One region of the Streptomyces spiramyceticus genome, then DNA from elsewhere that is predicted to be linked to it. Evidence: riboswitches for the same ligand, from Rfam matches in the RefSeq annotation. Region 1 holds a riboswitch; the other holds the start of a gene.

The links. A riboswitch is a leader RNA that binds a small molecule or an ion and turns the genes downstream of it on or off. The one in region 1 is predicted to bind cyclic di-AMP.
Region 2: linked by a shared signal. The riboswitch ahead of PXH83_RS13460 (M23 family metallopeptidase) and the one ahead of PXH83_RS24190 (M23 family metallopeptidase) in region 1 are both predicted to bind cyclic di-AMP.

Annotation. Positions count from the first base shown of each region.
Region 1 is NZ_JARBAX010000002.1:101,497-109,123, reverse strand. Features, by position in the region: gene PXH83_RS24200 (HPr family phosphocarrier protein) at 1-276, shown strand, start outside; gene PXH83_RS24195 (GntR family transcriptional regulator) at 431-1,120, opposite strand; gene PXH83_RS24190 (M23 family metallopeptidase) at 1,317-2,138, opposite strand; cyclic di-AMP (ydaO/yuaA leader) riboswitch at 2,151-2,320, opposite strand; gene PXH83_RS24185 (M16 family metallopeptidase) at 2,550-3,932, opposite strand; gene PXH83_RS24180 (M16 family metallopeptidase) at 3,953-5,341, opposite strand; gene PXH83_RS24175 (DNA gyrase/topoisomerase IV subunit A) at 5,568-7,627, shown strand, end outside.
Region 2 is NZ_JARBAX010000001.1:3,005,752-3,013,378, forward strand. Features, by position in the region: gene lhgO (L-2-hydroxyglutarate oxidase) at 1-1,145, shown strand, start outside; gene trmB (tRNA (guanosine(46)-N7)-methyltransferase TrmB) at 1,478-2,278, shown strand; gene PXH83_RS13455 (PrsW family intramembrane metalloprotease) at 2,358-3,710, shown strand; gene PXH83_RS13460 (M23 family metallopeptidase) at 3,846-4,952, opposite strand; cyclic di-AMP (ydaO/yuaA leader) riboswitch at 4,964-5,120, opposite strand; gene PXH83_RS13465 (hypothetical protein) at 5,368-5,589, shown strand; gene PXH83_RS13470 (DUF2332 family protein) at 5,547-5,897, shown strand; partial or broken gene PXH83_RS13475 (PP2C family protein-serine/threonine phosphatase) at 6,164-7,321, opposite strand; gene PXH83_RS13480 (MerR family transcriptional regulator) at 7,494-7,627, opposite strand, start outside.

The DNA of each region.
Region 1 (7,627 bases):
GAGCGCCGCGTCACCGTCGGCTGGGCCGAGGGCCTGCACGCCCGGCCCGCCTCCATCTTCGTCCGCGCAGCGACCGCCTCGGGCGTCCCCGTGACGATCGCCAAGGCCGAAGGCAACCCGGTCAACGCCGCCTCCATGCTCGCGGTGCTCGGCCTGGGTGCGGCGGGTGGCGAAGAGATCGTGCTCGCCTCCGAGGCCGACGGCTCCGACGCCGCCCTCGACCGCCTGGCGAAGCTGGTCTCCGAGGGCCTGGACGAGCTTCCCGAGACCGTCTGAACCCTGGACGGGCGAATTCTTGAGAAGGAGCCGCATCCCCCGAATTCCTCGGGGGATGCGGCTCCTTCTTTTTGCGCGGCGCGATACGCCGAAGAATGCGGGCAGCGCGAATTGGCCCCCCGCCAATTCACCCTCTTTGTATACGGCGCACCTGTTAATGACGCCCACTCGCCGTGTTTACGGCATGTTGCGAAGTCCTCACACGCTCCCGGTCCCGGTCCGGCTGCCGCAACCGGTGCACCGCGACCGCCCGTTCGGCGTGCAGCGCCATGAGCGACCTGGCACGCTCCGCGTCACCGCGCGCCACGGCGTCGACGATCGCGCCGTGTTCGGCCCACGACTCGACGGGGCGTGCGTGCTGCTCGACGGCGTACATCCAGGCGATCTTGTGCCTGAGCTGGGTGAGCAGCGCCGTCAGGCCGGGGCTGCCGGAGGCCTGGGCGAGCGTCTCGTGGAACCAGCCGCCGAGTGAGCGCAGGTCCTCGCCCTCGCCCCGGCGGGCCCGCTCCTGCCCCAGCCTGACCAGCCCACGCAGCACCTTGAGGTGCGCCTCGGTGCGCCGCTGGGCGGCGCGGGCCGCGCTCAGCGGCTCCAGCAGCGTCCTGACCTCCAGGAGGTCGGCGGCCTCCTGCTCGGTCGGCTCGGCGACGCAGGCGCCGGCGTGCCGGCGGGTGGTGACGAACCCCTCGGATTCCAGGGTGCGCAGGGCTTCGCGCACCGGGACGCGCGAGACACCGTAACGACGCGCAAGCAGCTCTTCGGTGAGCCGGCTGCCGCGCTGGAAGACACCGGAGACGATGTCGTCACGGATCGCCGTGCATACCGATTGCGCGGGAATGCGCATGACCTGACCTCCGCCTTAATCCCCGCGAAACGCGGTCGATTGACGCTTGTTCAGCGACTCTATTGCAGAGGCGGGGAATTTCCGAAGGGAGGCCGGAATCCATGGATATCTTTTGGCCAAGCCGAAGGCCCCGGCGGGGAAGCCGGGGCCTTCGGGGAAAGCGGAGGTGCGTCGGACCGCGTCGTCGGAGTCGGGGTCAGATACTGACGCCGTGCGCGCGCAGGTACGCGGTCGGGTCCATGTCGGAGCCGTAGTCGGGCGTCGTACGGGCCTCGAAGTGCAGGTGCGGGCCGGTCGAGTTGCCGGTCGAACCCGAGAGGCCTATCTGCTGGCCGGTGGTGACGGCCTGGCCGACGGAGACGCGGATGGACGACAGGTGGCCGTACTGCGTGTACGTGCCGTCGTTCATCCTGATGACGATGTTGTTGCCGTACGCGCCGCCCCAGCCGGCCTCGACGACGGTGCCGCGGCCGACGGACACGACGGAACTGCCGGACGGTGCACGGAAGTCGACACCGGAGTGGCTGCCGGAGGACCAGAGCGAGCCGCCGGCGTTGTAGCCGGTGGTCACCACGGAACCGGCGATGGGAAGGGTGTAGCTGTTGAGGCGCTTGCGCTCGGCGGCGCGGGCGGCACGCTCCCTGGCCGCGCGCTCCTCCCGCTCCCTCTTGACCTTCGCCGCAGCGGCGGCCCTGGCCTTGCGCTCGGCCTCGGCCTTCCGCTCGGCCTCGGCCTTGCGGGCGGCCTCCGCCTTGACGGCGGCCTGTCGCTGGGACTCGGCCTGGGCCGCGATCTGGTCGGCGAGGGAGTCGCCGATGACGAGGGCCTGGGTCAGGCCGGTGTCCGCGACGGAGCGCGCCGCTTCGGCGCTGGTGTCGTCGTGGGCGGCGAGGGCGGGAGAGGCCAGGCCTCCGATGACGCCGGTCGTCGCGAGGGCGGCAACACCCGCCATGTTCGCGCTCTTGCGCGTCAGACGGCTCGGACGACGGTGCTTCCCGGTGGCACGGGTGAACGCCATGGAGTGGCTGATCCTTTCCTTCCTTCTCGCCTACCGGGTTAGCTGACGGGTTCGGAGCAGGAAGGTCTCCTACGGACCCCTCCGTACGTACGCGCACAGAGGCCGTCCGATTCACCCCAGGGACTGAATGGGTCCCCGGCTCCCCAGGCTCGCGCCTGACGGGGACTCGGCGATGACTGTCCGGCGCCGCGGATGCGGCGCATTGCTGACGAACAGCCGGACAGACGCTAAACGGGACATCTGTCAATCACCAAACAGACACGAGGTTTTGTAACGCACCCCACAGGCCAGACAGGCAACCTCCACAACAAAAGGGACATACAGGAAGGACCCCGGCGGCCTGTCGGTCACCGGGGTCCCTCTATTCCGTCCCCCTATGCCCCATTACAGGGGCATTTGGTGCGCGGCTTATCAGCCGGCCACCACCTTCACCTCGCCGATGCCGAGCGCCCTGACCGGCTCCTCGATCTGGGACGCGTCCCCGACGAGGATCGTGACCAGACGGTCGGCAGGGAAGGCGCTGACGGCCGCTGCGGTGGCCTCCACCGTGCCGGTCTCGACGAGGCGCGCGTACAGCTGGGCCTGGAAGTCGTCCGGCAGCTGCTGCTCGACCTGGTCGGCGAGCGTGCCGGCGACGGCCGCGGCCGTCTCGTACTTCAGCGGGGCGACGCCCACCAGGTTCTGTACGGCGACGTCGCGCTCGGCGTCGGTCAGGCCTTCCTCTGCGAGGGTGCGCAGCACCTTCCAGAGGTCCTCCAGCGCCGGACCCGTGGACTCGGTGTCCACGGAGCCGCTGATCGCGAGCATCGCGGCGCCCGGGGCCCCTTCCGGACCGGAGGGAGCGGCGGAGCGCAACACCTGGCCATAGGCGCGCACGCCGTACGTGTAGCCCTTCTCCTCGCGCAGGACACGGTCCAGGCGGGAGGTGAGCGTGCCGCCCAGGCAGTACGTACCGAGGACCTGGGCCGGCCAGACACGGTCGTGCCTGTCCGGGCCGGTGCGGCCGATGAGCAGCTGCGTCTGGACCGCGCCGGGGCGGTCGACGATGACCACGCGGCCCGTGTCGTCCGCCGTCACCACCGGGACGGGGCGGGGCTCGGCGGTGTTGCCCGTCCAGGCGCCCAGGGTGTCGGCCAGCACGGCATCGAGATCCGTGCCTTCGAGGTCGCCGACGACCACGGCGGTGGCGGTCGCGGGACGCACGTGCGCCTCGTAGAAGCCCCTCACTGCGGCGGAGTCGATACGCTCCACCGTCTCCTCCGAGCCCTGGCGCGGCCGCGACATGCGCGAACCGGCGGGGAAGAGCTCCTTGGAGAGCTGCTTGGCGGCCCGACGGGACGGGTTGGCCGTCTCGTGCGGGATCTCGTCGAGCCGGTTGCGCACCAGCCGGTCGATCTCGCTGTCCGCGAAGGCGGGCGCGCGCAGCGCGTCGGCGAGCAGGCCGAGCGCCTTGGGCAGCCGGGAGACCGGGACCTCCAGGGAGACCCGTACGCCGGGGTGATCGGCGTACGCGTCGAGCGTGGCGCCGCAGCGCTCCAGCTCGGCGGCGAACTCCTCGGCGGAGTGCTTGTCGGTGCCCTCGGAGAACGCCCGCGCCATGATCGTGGCGACGCCGTCGAGGCCCTCGGGCTCCGCCTCCAGCGGGGCGGCGAGGAAGATCTCCACGGCCACGACCTGCTGGCCGGGGCGGTGGCAGCGCAGCACGGTCAGACCGTTGGGCAGGGCGCCGCGCTCGGGGGCGGGGAAGGCCCACGGCTGGGCGGTGCCCGCCTTCGGCTGCGGGTGGAACGTCATGCTCACGGCTGCGGTGTCGGTCACTTGTCCGCCCCTTCCTGCGCGTCGGTCTCGTCGGCGGCGGCATCGGCGTCGGCCGTGCCGGCGGTGTCGGCGGTGTCGTCGGCATGTGTGGGCTCGTACACCAGCACCGCCCTGTTGTCCGGGCGCAGCCGGGCCTTCGCCGCGGCCTTGACCTCGTCCGCCGTGATGTCGAGGACGCGCTGGACCGCGGTCAGGGCGAGCTGCGGGTCGCCGAACAGGACGGCGTACCGGCACAGTTCGTCGGCGCGGCCCGCGACCGTACCGAGCCGGTCCAGCCACTCGCGCTCCAACTGGGCCTGCGCGCGCTCCATCTCCTCGGGCGTGGGGCCCTCGGCGGCGAACTTGGCCAGCTCTTCGTCGACGGCACGCTCGATGTCGGGCACCTCGACACCGGCCGACGTCTTGACGTCCAGCCAGCCGAGCGAGGGTGCGCCGGTCAGGCGCAGCAGTCCGAAGCCGGCCGCGACGGCCGTCTGGTCGCGGCGCACGAGGCGGTTGTGCAGCCGGGAGGACTCGCCGCCGCCGAGGATGGTGAGCGCCAGGTCCGCGGCGTCGGCCTCGCGGGTGCCGTCGTGGGGCAGCCGGTAGGCGGCCATCAGCGCGCGGGCCGGGACCTCCTCGTGGATCTCCTCACGCAGCTCTTCGCCGATGATGTCGGGCAGGGTGCCGTCGCGCGGCGGCTGCTTTCCGTCGTGGGACGGGATGGAGCCGAAGTACTTCTCGATCCAGGCGAGCGTCTGCTCCGGGTCGATGTCGCCGACGACCGAGAGCACCGCGTTGTTGGGTGCGTAGTAGGTACGGAAAAAGGCGCGCGCGTCTTCGAGGGTCGCGGCGTCCAGGTCGGCCATCGAGCCGATCGGCGTGTGGTGATACGGGTGACCCTCGGGGTAGGAGAGGGCGGTCAGCTTCTCGAACGCCGTGCCGTACGGCACGTTGTCGTACCGCTGGCGGCGCTCGTTCTTGACGACGTCGCGCTGGTTCTCCATGGACTCTTCGTCGAGCGCGGAGAGCAGCGAGCCCATCCGGTCGGCCTCCAGCCACAGGGCCAGCTCCACCTGGTGGGTGGGCATCGTCTCGAAATAGTTGGTGCGCTCGAAGCTGGTCGTGCCGTTGAGCGAACCGCCCGCACCCTGCACCAGCTCGAAGTGGCCATTGCCCTTGACTTGCGCCGAGCCCTGGAACATCAGGTGCTCGAAGAGGTGAGCAAGACCGGTACGGCCCTTGACCTCGTGGCGCGAACCGACGTCGTACCAGAGGCAGACCGCGGCGACCGGGGTCAGGTGGTCCTCGGAAAGCACCACGCGCAGGCCATTGGCCAGCCGGTGCTCAGTCGCTGTCAGGCCGCCGGAACCGGCCTGCGCTGTGGCCGTGTGACCCATGGGCATGTACGTCCCTTCGATCGCGATATGGAGAAGTCCTGCCACTGTATGCAAGCGCGCTGACACCTGGCGAAGTTCCCGGGCCGCGTACGCCCTCAGGGAACGCCCGTGGAGCGCCCCGGGAGAGCGCTACGGACGGGTCGAGGTCGGCGTTGTCAGTGCGCAGGTCCACAATGGTCCGCATCAGGTCCAGAACTTGCCCCGACAGAACCGCGAAGGAGCCGCAGCCGCGATGGCCCGCCGCAGCACGAAGACCCCGCCGCCGGACGATGCGTTCGAGGAGAAGATCCTCGATGTCGACGTCGTCGACGAAATGCAGGGCTCCTTCCTCGAGTACGCGTACTCGGTGATCTACTCGCGAGCGCTGCCCGACGCCCGCGACGGCATGAAGCCGGTGCACCGCCGCATCGTCTACCAGATGAACGAGATGGGGCTGCGGCCCGACCGCGGCTATGTGAAGTGCGCCCGCGTCGTCGGCGAGGTGATGGGTAAGTTGCACCCGCACGGCGACGCGTCGATCTACGACGCGCTCGTGCGGATGGCACAGCCCTTCTCGATGCGCCTGCCGCTGGTCGACGGCCACGGCAACTTCGGCTCCCTCGGCAACGACGACCCGCCGGCCGCCATGCGGTACACGGAATGCCGGATGGCCGACGCCACCTCGCTGATGACCGAGTCGATCGACGAGGACACGGTCGATTTCTCGCCGAACTACGACGGCCAGGAGCGGGAGCCGGTCGCGCTTCCCGCGGCGTATCCGAACCTGCTGGTCAACGGTGCGTCCGGAATCGCCGTCGGCATGGCGACGAACATGCCGCCGCACAACCTGGGCGAGGTCATCGCCGCCGCCCGCCATCTGATCAAGCACCCCGGCGCCGACCTCGACACGCTGATGCGTTTCGTCCCCGGCCCGGACCTGCCGACCGGTGGCCGGATCGTGGGCCTCGGCGGCATCAAGGACGCGTACGAGAAGGGGCGCGGCACCTTCAAGATCCGCTCGACGGCCACCGTGGAGAACGTCACGGCACGCCGGAAGGGCCTGGTCGTCACGGAACTGCCCTTCACCGTCGGCCCGGAGAAGGTGATCGCCAAGATCAAGGACCTGGTCTCGTCGAAGAAGCTCCAGGGCATCGCGGACGTCAAGGACCTCACCGACCGCATGCACGGGCTGCGTCTGGTCATCGAGATCAAGAACGGTTTCGTCCCCGAGGCGGTGCTTGAGCAGCTCTACAAGCTGACGCCGATGGAGGAGTCCTTCGGCATCAACAATGTGGCGCTGGTGGACGGTCAGCCGCTGACGCTGGGCCTGAAGGAGCTGCTGGAGGTCTACCTCGACCACCGCTTCGAGGTCGTACGGCGCCGCAGCGAGTTCCGCCGCACCAAGCGGCGCGACCGGCTCCACCTGGTCGAGGGCCTGCTCGTCGCCCTGCTCGACATCGACGAGGTCATCCGGCTCATCCGCTCCAGCGACAATTCGGCGCAGGCGAAGGAGCGGCTGATCGAGCACTTCTCGCTGAGCGAGATCCAGACGCAGTACATCCTGGACACCCCGCTGCGCCGGCTCACCAAGTTCGACCGGATCGAGCTGGAGAGCGAGCGCGACCGGCTGAACGGGGAGATCGACGAGCTGACCGGGATCCTGGAGTCGGACGCGGAGCTGCGCAAGCTGGTCTCCTCCGAACTGGCCGCGGTCGCGAAGAAGTTCGGCACCGACCGGCGCACGGTGCTGCTGGAGTCGGGCGCTTCGCCGGTCGCGGCGGTGCCGCTGGAGGTCGCGGACGATCCCTGCCGTGTGCTCCTGTCGTCGACCGGGCTGCTCGCCCGTACGGTCACCGGCGAGCCTCTCGCCATGGACGATGCCCGGCGTGCCAAGCACGATGTGATCGTCTCGGCCGTGCCGGCCACGGCGCGTGGCGATGTGGGCGCGGTGACGTCGGCCGGGCGGTTGCTGCGGCTCGCCGTGATCGACCTACCCCAGCTGCCGTACACGGCCTCCGCGCCGACCCTGTCGGGCGGGGCGCTGGTCTCGGAGTTCCTGTCGCTGGAGGAGGGCGAGACGCTGGTCTGTCTCACCACGCTCGACGAGTCCTCGCCGGGTCTCGCGCTCGGCACCGAGCAGGGTGTGGTCAAGCGGGTCGTGCCCGACTACCCCGCCAACAAGGACGAGTTGGAGGTCATCACCCTCAAGGACGGTGACCGGATCGTCGGCGCGGCCGAGCTGCGCACCGGCGATGAGGACCTGATCTTCATCACGGACGACGCCCAGCTGCTGCGCTACCCGGCGGGCCAGGT
Region 2 (7,627 bases), on a different contig from region 1:
ATGCGATCACGCGGGCCGCACCCGGGACGCGCGTGGTGGTGCTGGAGAAGGAGCGGGGCCCCGCCCTGCACCAGACCGGGCGCAACAGCGGCGTCATCCACAGCGGCATCTACTACCGGCCGGGCTCGCTCAAGGCGCGGTACGCGGTGCGGGGCGCGGCCGAGATGGTGAAGTTCTGCGCCGAGCACGGCATCGCGCACGAGATCACCGGCAAGCTGATCGTCGCGACAGACCGGGCGGAGCTGCCGAGGCTGCACGCGCTGGTGCAGCGGGGGCGGGAGAACGGCATTCCGGTGCGGGAGCTCGGGCCCGCGCAGATAACGGAGTACGAGCCGAATGTGCGGGGCCTGGCCGCGATCCAGGTGGCCACGACCGGCGTCTGCGATTTCGGGGCGGTCGCGGCGCAGCTCGCGGAGAACCTGGTCGCGTCGGGCGCGGAGATCCGGTACGGCGCGGAGGCCGAGGTCGTCGACCGGCGGCCCTGGGGCGTCGCGGTGCGGACGGCGGACAGGGCGGTGGTGCGGGCGCGGGTTCTGGTGAACTGCGCGGGGCTGCACTGCGACCGGGTCGCGCGGCTGGCGGGCGACGACCCCGGGATGCGGATCGTTCCGTTCCGGGGCGAGTACTACGAGCTGGGCCGCCCGGAGCTGGTGCGCGGCCTGGTCTACCCGGTGCCGGATCCGGCGTTCCCCTTCCTGGGGGTGCACCTCACCCGGGGCATCGACGGTGGCGTGCACGTCGGGCCGAACGCGGTGCCGGCGCTGGCCAGGGAGGGGTACGCCTGGTCGGCGATCCGGCCGGGGGAGCTGGCGGGGACGCTCGGCTGGCCGGGGTCCTGGCGAATCGCCCGACGGCACTGGCGGTACGGCGCCGGTGAGCTGCACCGCTCGCTGTCGAAGCGGGCCTTCGCGCGGGCGGTGGGGCGGCTGCTGCCGGAGGTGACGGAGGCAGACCTGCGGCCCACCCCGGCGGGGGTACGGGCGCAGGCGGTGCTGCGGGACGGGACGCTGGTCGACGACTTCCTGATCCGGGAGGCACCGCGCACGATCCACGTCCTGAACGCGCCTTCCCCGGCGGCGACGGCGTCACTCCCGATCGGGAGGCAGGTGGCTCGGCGGGCGCTGGGGGTGTTGGGGGCGGTGTAGTGGGGGGGCGGTGGCGCGGGGCGCGGGTGCGCGGGGCGCGGTGGCTGTTGCGGTGCGGGACGCCGGTGCGGGACGCCGGTGCGGGACGCCGGTGCGGGACGCCGGTGCGGGACGCCGGTGCGGGACGCCGGTGCGGGACGCCGGCGGCGACCCCTCCCCACCCCCTTCCCGGCTGTGACATTTGCGGCTCCGCCGCGTAAGGGGGCGAGCCCCGGACCCCCGGCCCCCCGGACCCCCACGCGGCAGCCGCAAAGTGTCACAGCGGGAAGGGGCGGAGTAGGGAATAGATCCCGCGACGCGGCGCAGCCACCTCGCCGTAGAATCGGGGCATTGTGTCTGAGTCCTCCAGCGTCCGCCCCGCCGTCGCCACCACCACCGCCGTCTCCCCCTTCCACCGCGCGAAGGGCGAGCCCCGCTTCCCCGGCGGGCCCGCGCCCGACCCCGCCGGGTCTCACCACGAGCGGCGGATCCGCAGTTTCCAGCCGCGGCGCAGCCGGGTGACCACGGGGCAGGCCGACGCCCTGGAGCGGCTGTGGCCCCAGTGGGGTCTCGACATCGACGGGCAGCGCGTCCTCGACCTCGACGAGCTCTTCGGCGGCCGCGGCCTCCCCGTCGTCCTGGAGATCGGGTTCGGGATGGGCGAGGCCACCGTGCAGATGGCCGCCGAAGACCCCCGCACCGGCATCCTCGCCGTCGACGTCCACACTCCCGGCCAGGGCAACCTCCTCGGGCTCGCGGAGCGCAACGGGCTCACCAACATCCGGGTGGCGAACGGCGACGCGATCATCCTGATCCGCGAGATGCTCCCGCCCGCCTCCCTCGCCGGGCTGCGCGTCTACTTCCCCGACCCCTGGCCGAAGAAGCGCCACCACAAGCGGCGCCTCATCCAGCCCGACTTCCTGACCCTCGCCGCGCCCCGCCTCGCGCCCGGCGCGACCGTGCACTGTGCGACCGACTGGGAGCCGTACGCCGAGCAGATGCTGGAAGTGCTCACCGCGCACCCCGACTTCGAGAACACCGTGCCGGACGGCGGCTACGCGCCCCGGCCCGAGTTCCGGCCGCTGACCCGCTTCGAGGGCCAGGGCCTCGACAAGGGCCATGTGGTGCACGACCTGTTGTTCCGCCGTAAGTAGCTGACTGAGCACTTCACTGACAAGTCACTGAGTAGGTAACCCCTTCGCCAGTGTCAGTGGCCCTCGCTAGGGTCATTGGGTGTACGAGTCGCCTCCGCACCCACGGCAGGATCCGGCGGTCCCGGACTGTGAGCAGCAGCCGCAGTTCCCCGCCGTACCTCCGCGTGCGCACTGGCGCTACAAGCCGCGCCGCGCATGGTGGCGCAGCAAGGCGGTGCGCGCGGGGGCGGTGATCACGCTGCTCGCGCTCTGCGCGCTGGTGATCCTCGCGATCGTCCGGGACGAGACCGGCACCCACGGCTTCCTTGTCGGCCTCGGTCTGGCGGTGCTGCCGGTGCCGCTGCTGACCGCGGCGTTCCGCTGGCTGGACCGGGTGGAGCCGGGCCCCTGGCGGAATCTGATATTCGCCTTCGCCTGGGGCGCGTTCGCCGCCGCCCTCGTCGCGATCATCGCGAACAGTTTCGCCACCCGCTGGATAGCCACGGCCACCGCCGACCCGACGAGCGCCGACACTCTCGGCGCGACGGTGATAGCGCCGGTCGTCGAGGAGAGCGCGAAGGCGGCGGCCGTGCTGCTGATCTTCGTCTTCCGCAGACGGGAGTTCACCGGGATCGTCGACGGCGTGGTCGTCGCCGGTTTCACCGCGACCGGCTTCGCGTTCACCGAGAACATCCTCTATCTGGGCAACGCCTTCGGTGAGGACCAGGTCGCGGGCGCCTCCGGCCTCGCGTCCGTGACCGCGGCGACCTTTTTCGTACGCATCGTGATGTCGCCGTTCGCGCACCCGCTGTTCACGGTGTGCACGGGCATCGGCTTCGGCATCGCCGCGCTCGCGCCACCGCGCTGGGGGCGGGTGCGCCGTGTCGCGCTGCCGCTGCTCGGCCTGGCGTTCGCGATGGGTGTGCACGCCCTGTGGAACGGCTCGGCGGCCTTCGGTCCGTACAGCTTCTACGCGGTGTACGCCCTCTTCATGGTCCCCGCCTTCGCGCTGCTGACCTGGCTGGTGGTGTGGACGCGCCAGCGCGAGCTGCGCACCATATCCGCCGAGCTGCCCGCGTACGCCGCCGCCGGCTGGCTGGCCGCCACCGAGCCGCTCGCCCTCTCCTCCATGCGGGCCCGCTCGCTGGCGCGCAACGCGGCCGGACGCACGCCCGGCGGCCGGGCAGCGGCTCGTGCGGTGGCCGAGTACGAGGCGTTCGCGACGTCCCTGGCCTTCTTGCGCCACCGGGCACACCGGGGCACCGTGGGTCCGGACTTCGCGGCCCGCGAGCAGGAGCTGCTGCACCATCTGTGGCAGCGCAGGGATGTGGCCGGGCCCGCCCTGGAGTACGCGGCGCGGGCGACGGGCAGAGTGCGCATGCTGCCGCCGTGGCCGCCGCACCCCGCGCCCTACCGGGACTACACGGCGTACAACCCGTACCGCCAGCAGTAGACGCACAGGACGCAAGCAGCAGACGCACAGCAGCAGATGAACAGCACAGACCGGCAGCCTTGGCGTCGGGGGGTGTGCGCCGAGGCTGCCGGGGACTGTGGAAACGGCTATGTGGAAGCGGCTATGTGGAAACGGCTAGACGCTGAGGCCCTTGCCGCGCAGCCAGGCCGCCGGGTCGATGCCGTCGCCACCGGGCGTGTGCACTTCGAGGTGCAGGTGCGCGCCGGTGACATTGCCGGTGGCGCCCACGCGGCCGATGACCTCGCCGGTGGAGACCTTCTGGCCGACGCTGACGCCGATCGAGGACTGGTGGCTGTACGAGACCTCCGTGCCGTCCTCCAGCTCGATCACCGTGTGGTAGCCGTACGAGCCGGACCAGCCGGCCGACTTGACGGTGCCGCCGTGCACGGCCTTGAGCGGCGTGCCCGTCGGGGCGGCGAAGTCGAGGCCCGTGTGGTAGCCGGAGGACCACATCGAACCGGCCTGGCCGAAGGTCGAGCTGATCGTGTACGAGGAGAGCGGCATGGCGTAGCTCGCGGCGAGCTTGGCGAGGCGCTCCTCCTCGGCCTTGGCCGCCGCGGCCTCCTCGGCCTTGCGCTTCTCCTCCGCGGCCTTCGCCTCCGCCTCGCGCTTCTCCTCGGCGGCCTTGTCCTCCGCGGCGCTCTGCTGCTTGGCGGCCTCGGCGGCGGCCTTCTCGGCGGCCTCCCTCTCGGCGGCCTCCTTCGCCTCGGCGTCGGCCGCGTCCTGCTGCTGCTCGGCCTGCTGGAGGATGCGGGCGCGCAGTGCCTCGCCCGCGTCGGTGGTGCCCTGCTGCGCGTCTGCGGTGGTGACGCCGGCGCTGGTGAGCGGGGCCGCGGCCACGACCGCTTCACCCGCGGTGGCCAGGTCGGTGGTGTCCGAGTCGTCGGACATGAGGGAGCCGACGCCGGGAAGGGACTCGGCGTCGGGCAGTGAGTCGGCTATCGCGTCGGGAAGGGAGATCGAAACCCGCGGCTTGTCCTGCGCGGTCGCGATGCCGCCCGCGCCGACAGCGGCGATGACGCCGACGCCGAGAACGGTCGAGCTACGGCCGATTCCGCCGCGCTGCTTGGCGACGCGGTGACGGCCGCGTACGGGCCGGACGGACTCGGCGGTGGGGTTCCACTCTTCCCAGGTCCCCTCCCCGGCGCCGAAAGCATCGGTGTCGTTCGGCACCCCGTAAGGGGGCAGGGTGGCTTCGGGGGCAGGCCTGTTTGACGCCACGGAGGCGTGCTCCTTTCCTTCCTTCTCGCCTACCGGGTTAGCTGACGGGTTCGGAGCAGGAAGGTCTCCTACGAGCCTCTCCGTACGTACGAGACGTACGAAGGCCGGCCCGATTCACCCCAAGGAATGGTTCCCCGGTTCCCTTGCGGAATTCGGCGCGTGCGCACGGTGTCGTCTCTTGCGACGACTGGGACGACCGCGCTGCGTTATCGAACGTTAATAGACAGGGGGGTCCGTTTCCAAGCTGTTCCCGGTGATCGTTAACGGCATTGGCCCGCACCAATCAGGACACAACTGACCACAATCGGGCGAGTTGACCGCCCCTCAGAAAACATCCGCCCCATGACGGTTCGTCAATTGTTATGCGGAGGGGTGTCTTGCGATTACCCAGCGTCGCGAAGCTAGGTTTCGGGACATGGTTGTCAGCAGCACGCAATCCGTGGCCGACCGCTACCGCGAGTTCTCCGTGGAGCAGGCACGAGGGGTATCTCCCGTATACGCCGAACTCACCGCCCGCATCAGCGAGGACCAGGACCTCTGCGCCCGCATCGCCGCCCTGCCCCCCGGCAACATGAGCCCGCGCGCTGCGCCACCCTGCTCCCCGCCCTCGCCACGCTCCCCCAGCCGCTCGCCCTGATCGAGGTCGGCGCTTCGGCCGGCCTGTGCCTGCATCCCGACCGCTACGCCTACCGCTACAACGGCGGCGAGCAACTGGGCAGTTCGCCCGTCACCCTCGACTGCCGCACAGAAGGCCCCGTGCCCCTGCCCGCCGCACTCCCCGAGGTCGCCTGGCGCGCAGGCATCGACCTCAACCCGCTGGACACCACCGACGAGGAGGACGTCCGCTGGCTCCGGTCACTGATCTGGCCGGGCCGCACGGAGCGCCCCCGCCGTCGACGAGCGCGCGGTCGCCTTTACGGCACCGCACGGGCAGAGCGTCTCTGATTGGCTTAGGGATCCCGTGGGTTGCACGGGATCAGAGCACCGGGATGAGACCCAGTGAAGCCAATCGCCTTCGTGCCCTGGTGCCGATGGACGAAGCCGTCGGCCCGCGTGGCACGTCCCTCCGGACGCTGGCCGATCAGGCACACAGGTCCTGACCGGGGAGGGTGCCTGACGTCGCCTGGGCGCCGGGCATGCATGTCACACTCTGCCACGGGATCACTACGGTTGGCTAATCCGACTGGTGGGCCTGCACTGGCTCGGTGGACCCGCTTGATGATGTCCACCGTCCTGCGGCGGTCCTGCTGCCCCTCCGCGGGCCGCCCGACCGCCAGCAGGGCCATGTCGTCCGTGGCCCCGCCCCCCGTGTGCAGCCGTACGTCGTCGATGATCGCGTCGAGCAGGTCGCCGGGGCCCGGGAAAAGGCGCCCGCGCAGCCGGGCGGCCGGATCGTAGAAGACGCCCGCCGCGTTCCTGGCCTCCGAAAGGCCGTCCGTATAGAGCAGCAGCGTGGCCCCGGCGGGGAACGCGTACTCCTGCGCCCGGTCCGGCCAGTCCCCCAGCCCCATGCCCAGCGGCAGCGCGGTCTCGGTGGGCTCGATGGGCTGGAGGCCCCCGTCGGCGTACAGCAGCAGCGGCTCCGGATGGCCTCGGTTGACCAGCCGTACGATGCCCTCGCCGTGCGGGATCTCGGCGAGGACGGCGGTGGTGAACCCCTCGAAGGCATCCAGCCCGTCCCGCCGCGCGCCCTCCCGCTCCAGCGCCCGCTCCAGCCGCCGCGCGACCTCTTCGAGCGAGCCCTCCTGCTCGGCGGCCTCCCGGAACGCCCCGACGACGATCGCCACCGCCTCCACCGCGCCGAGCCCCTTGCCGCGTACGTCGCCCACCACGAGACGCACCCCGCTGGGGGTGTCCTGTACGGCGAAGAGGTCGCCGCCGATGAAGGCGTCCGCCCGCGCGGCCTCGTACCGCGCCGCGACCATGAGCCCGGCGATGCGGTCGGCGGGGATGGGGATCACTGCGCGCTGGGCGGCCTCCGCGATCTCGCGCGCGGACGCGAGCTGCCGGCCGCTGCGGCGTACGACACGGTTGATGACGACCGCCAAGGCGGCCACGGTGATGACGGTGACGAACTCGGTGACGGCCTCGACCTGCGTCGCGGTGCCGTTGTGGAGGTGCAGGGCCGCGACGACAGCGGCCACGACGGCGCCGGTCAGCAACGTGCCGTGGAGGGTGAAGAAGGGTGCGGCGATCAGCGGGGCGGCGGCGAAGAGCGGCGACGCGGTGAAGTTGGGCGGAGTCGCGAGGTCGAAGATGCACCCGCCGACGATCAGCAGCGCGGGCAGTGCCCGGACGAACATCCGTGTCGTGCGCACGACACGGCTGCCGCCTCCGTCTTGGTTCCCCACCTGTGGTCTCCTGCCCAGTCCGCACCCGGGTGCGGACGGTACCGCGCCCCACTCAGGCTGGCCGCAGCCGCGCCGCACGGCCAACCGGTGTCGGCCGATCGGGGGACGCGGGGACAGGGGGACAGGGGGACAGGGGGACAGGGGACGGAGGACGGGGGGACGCGATGGGCCTTGGGGACGCTTCGGGGCGTCAGTCGGTGAGGTGCCGCTCGGCGTACACCTTCATCGCATCCCGGACGAAGACGGCCGTGCCCTCGCCGTGCCGGTCGTACGTCGCGGTGAAGCGGGGGTCGGCGACGTACATCTCGCCGAGCCCGAGGACGT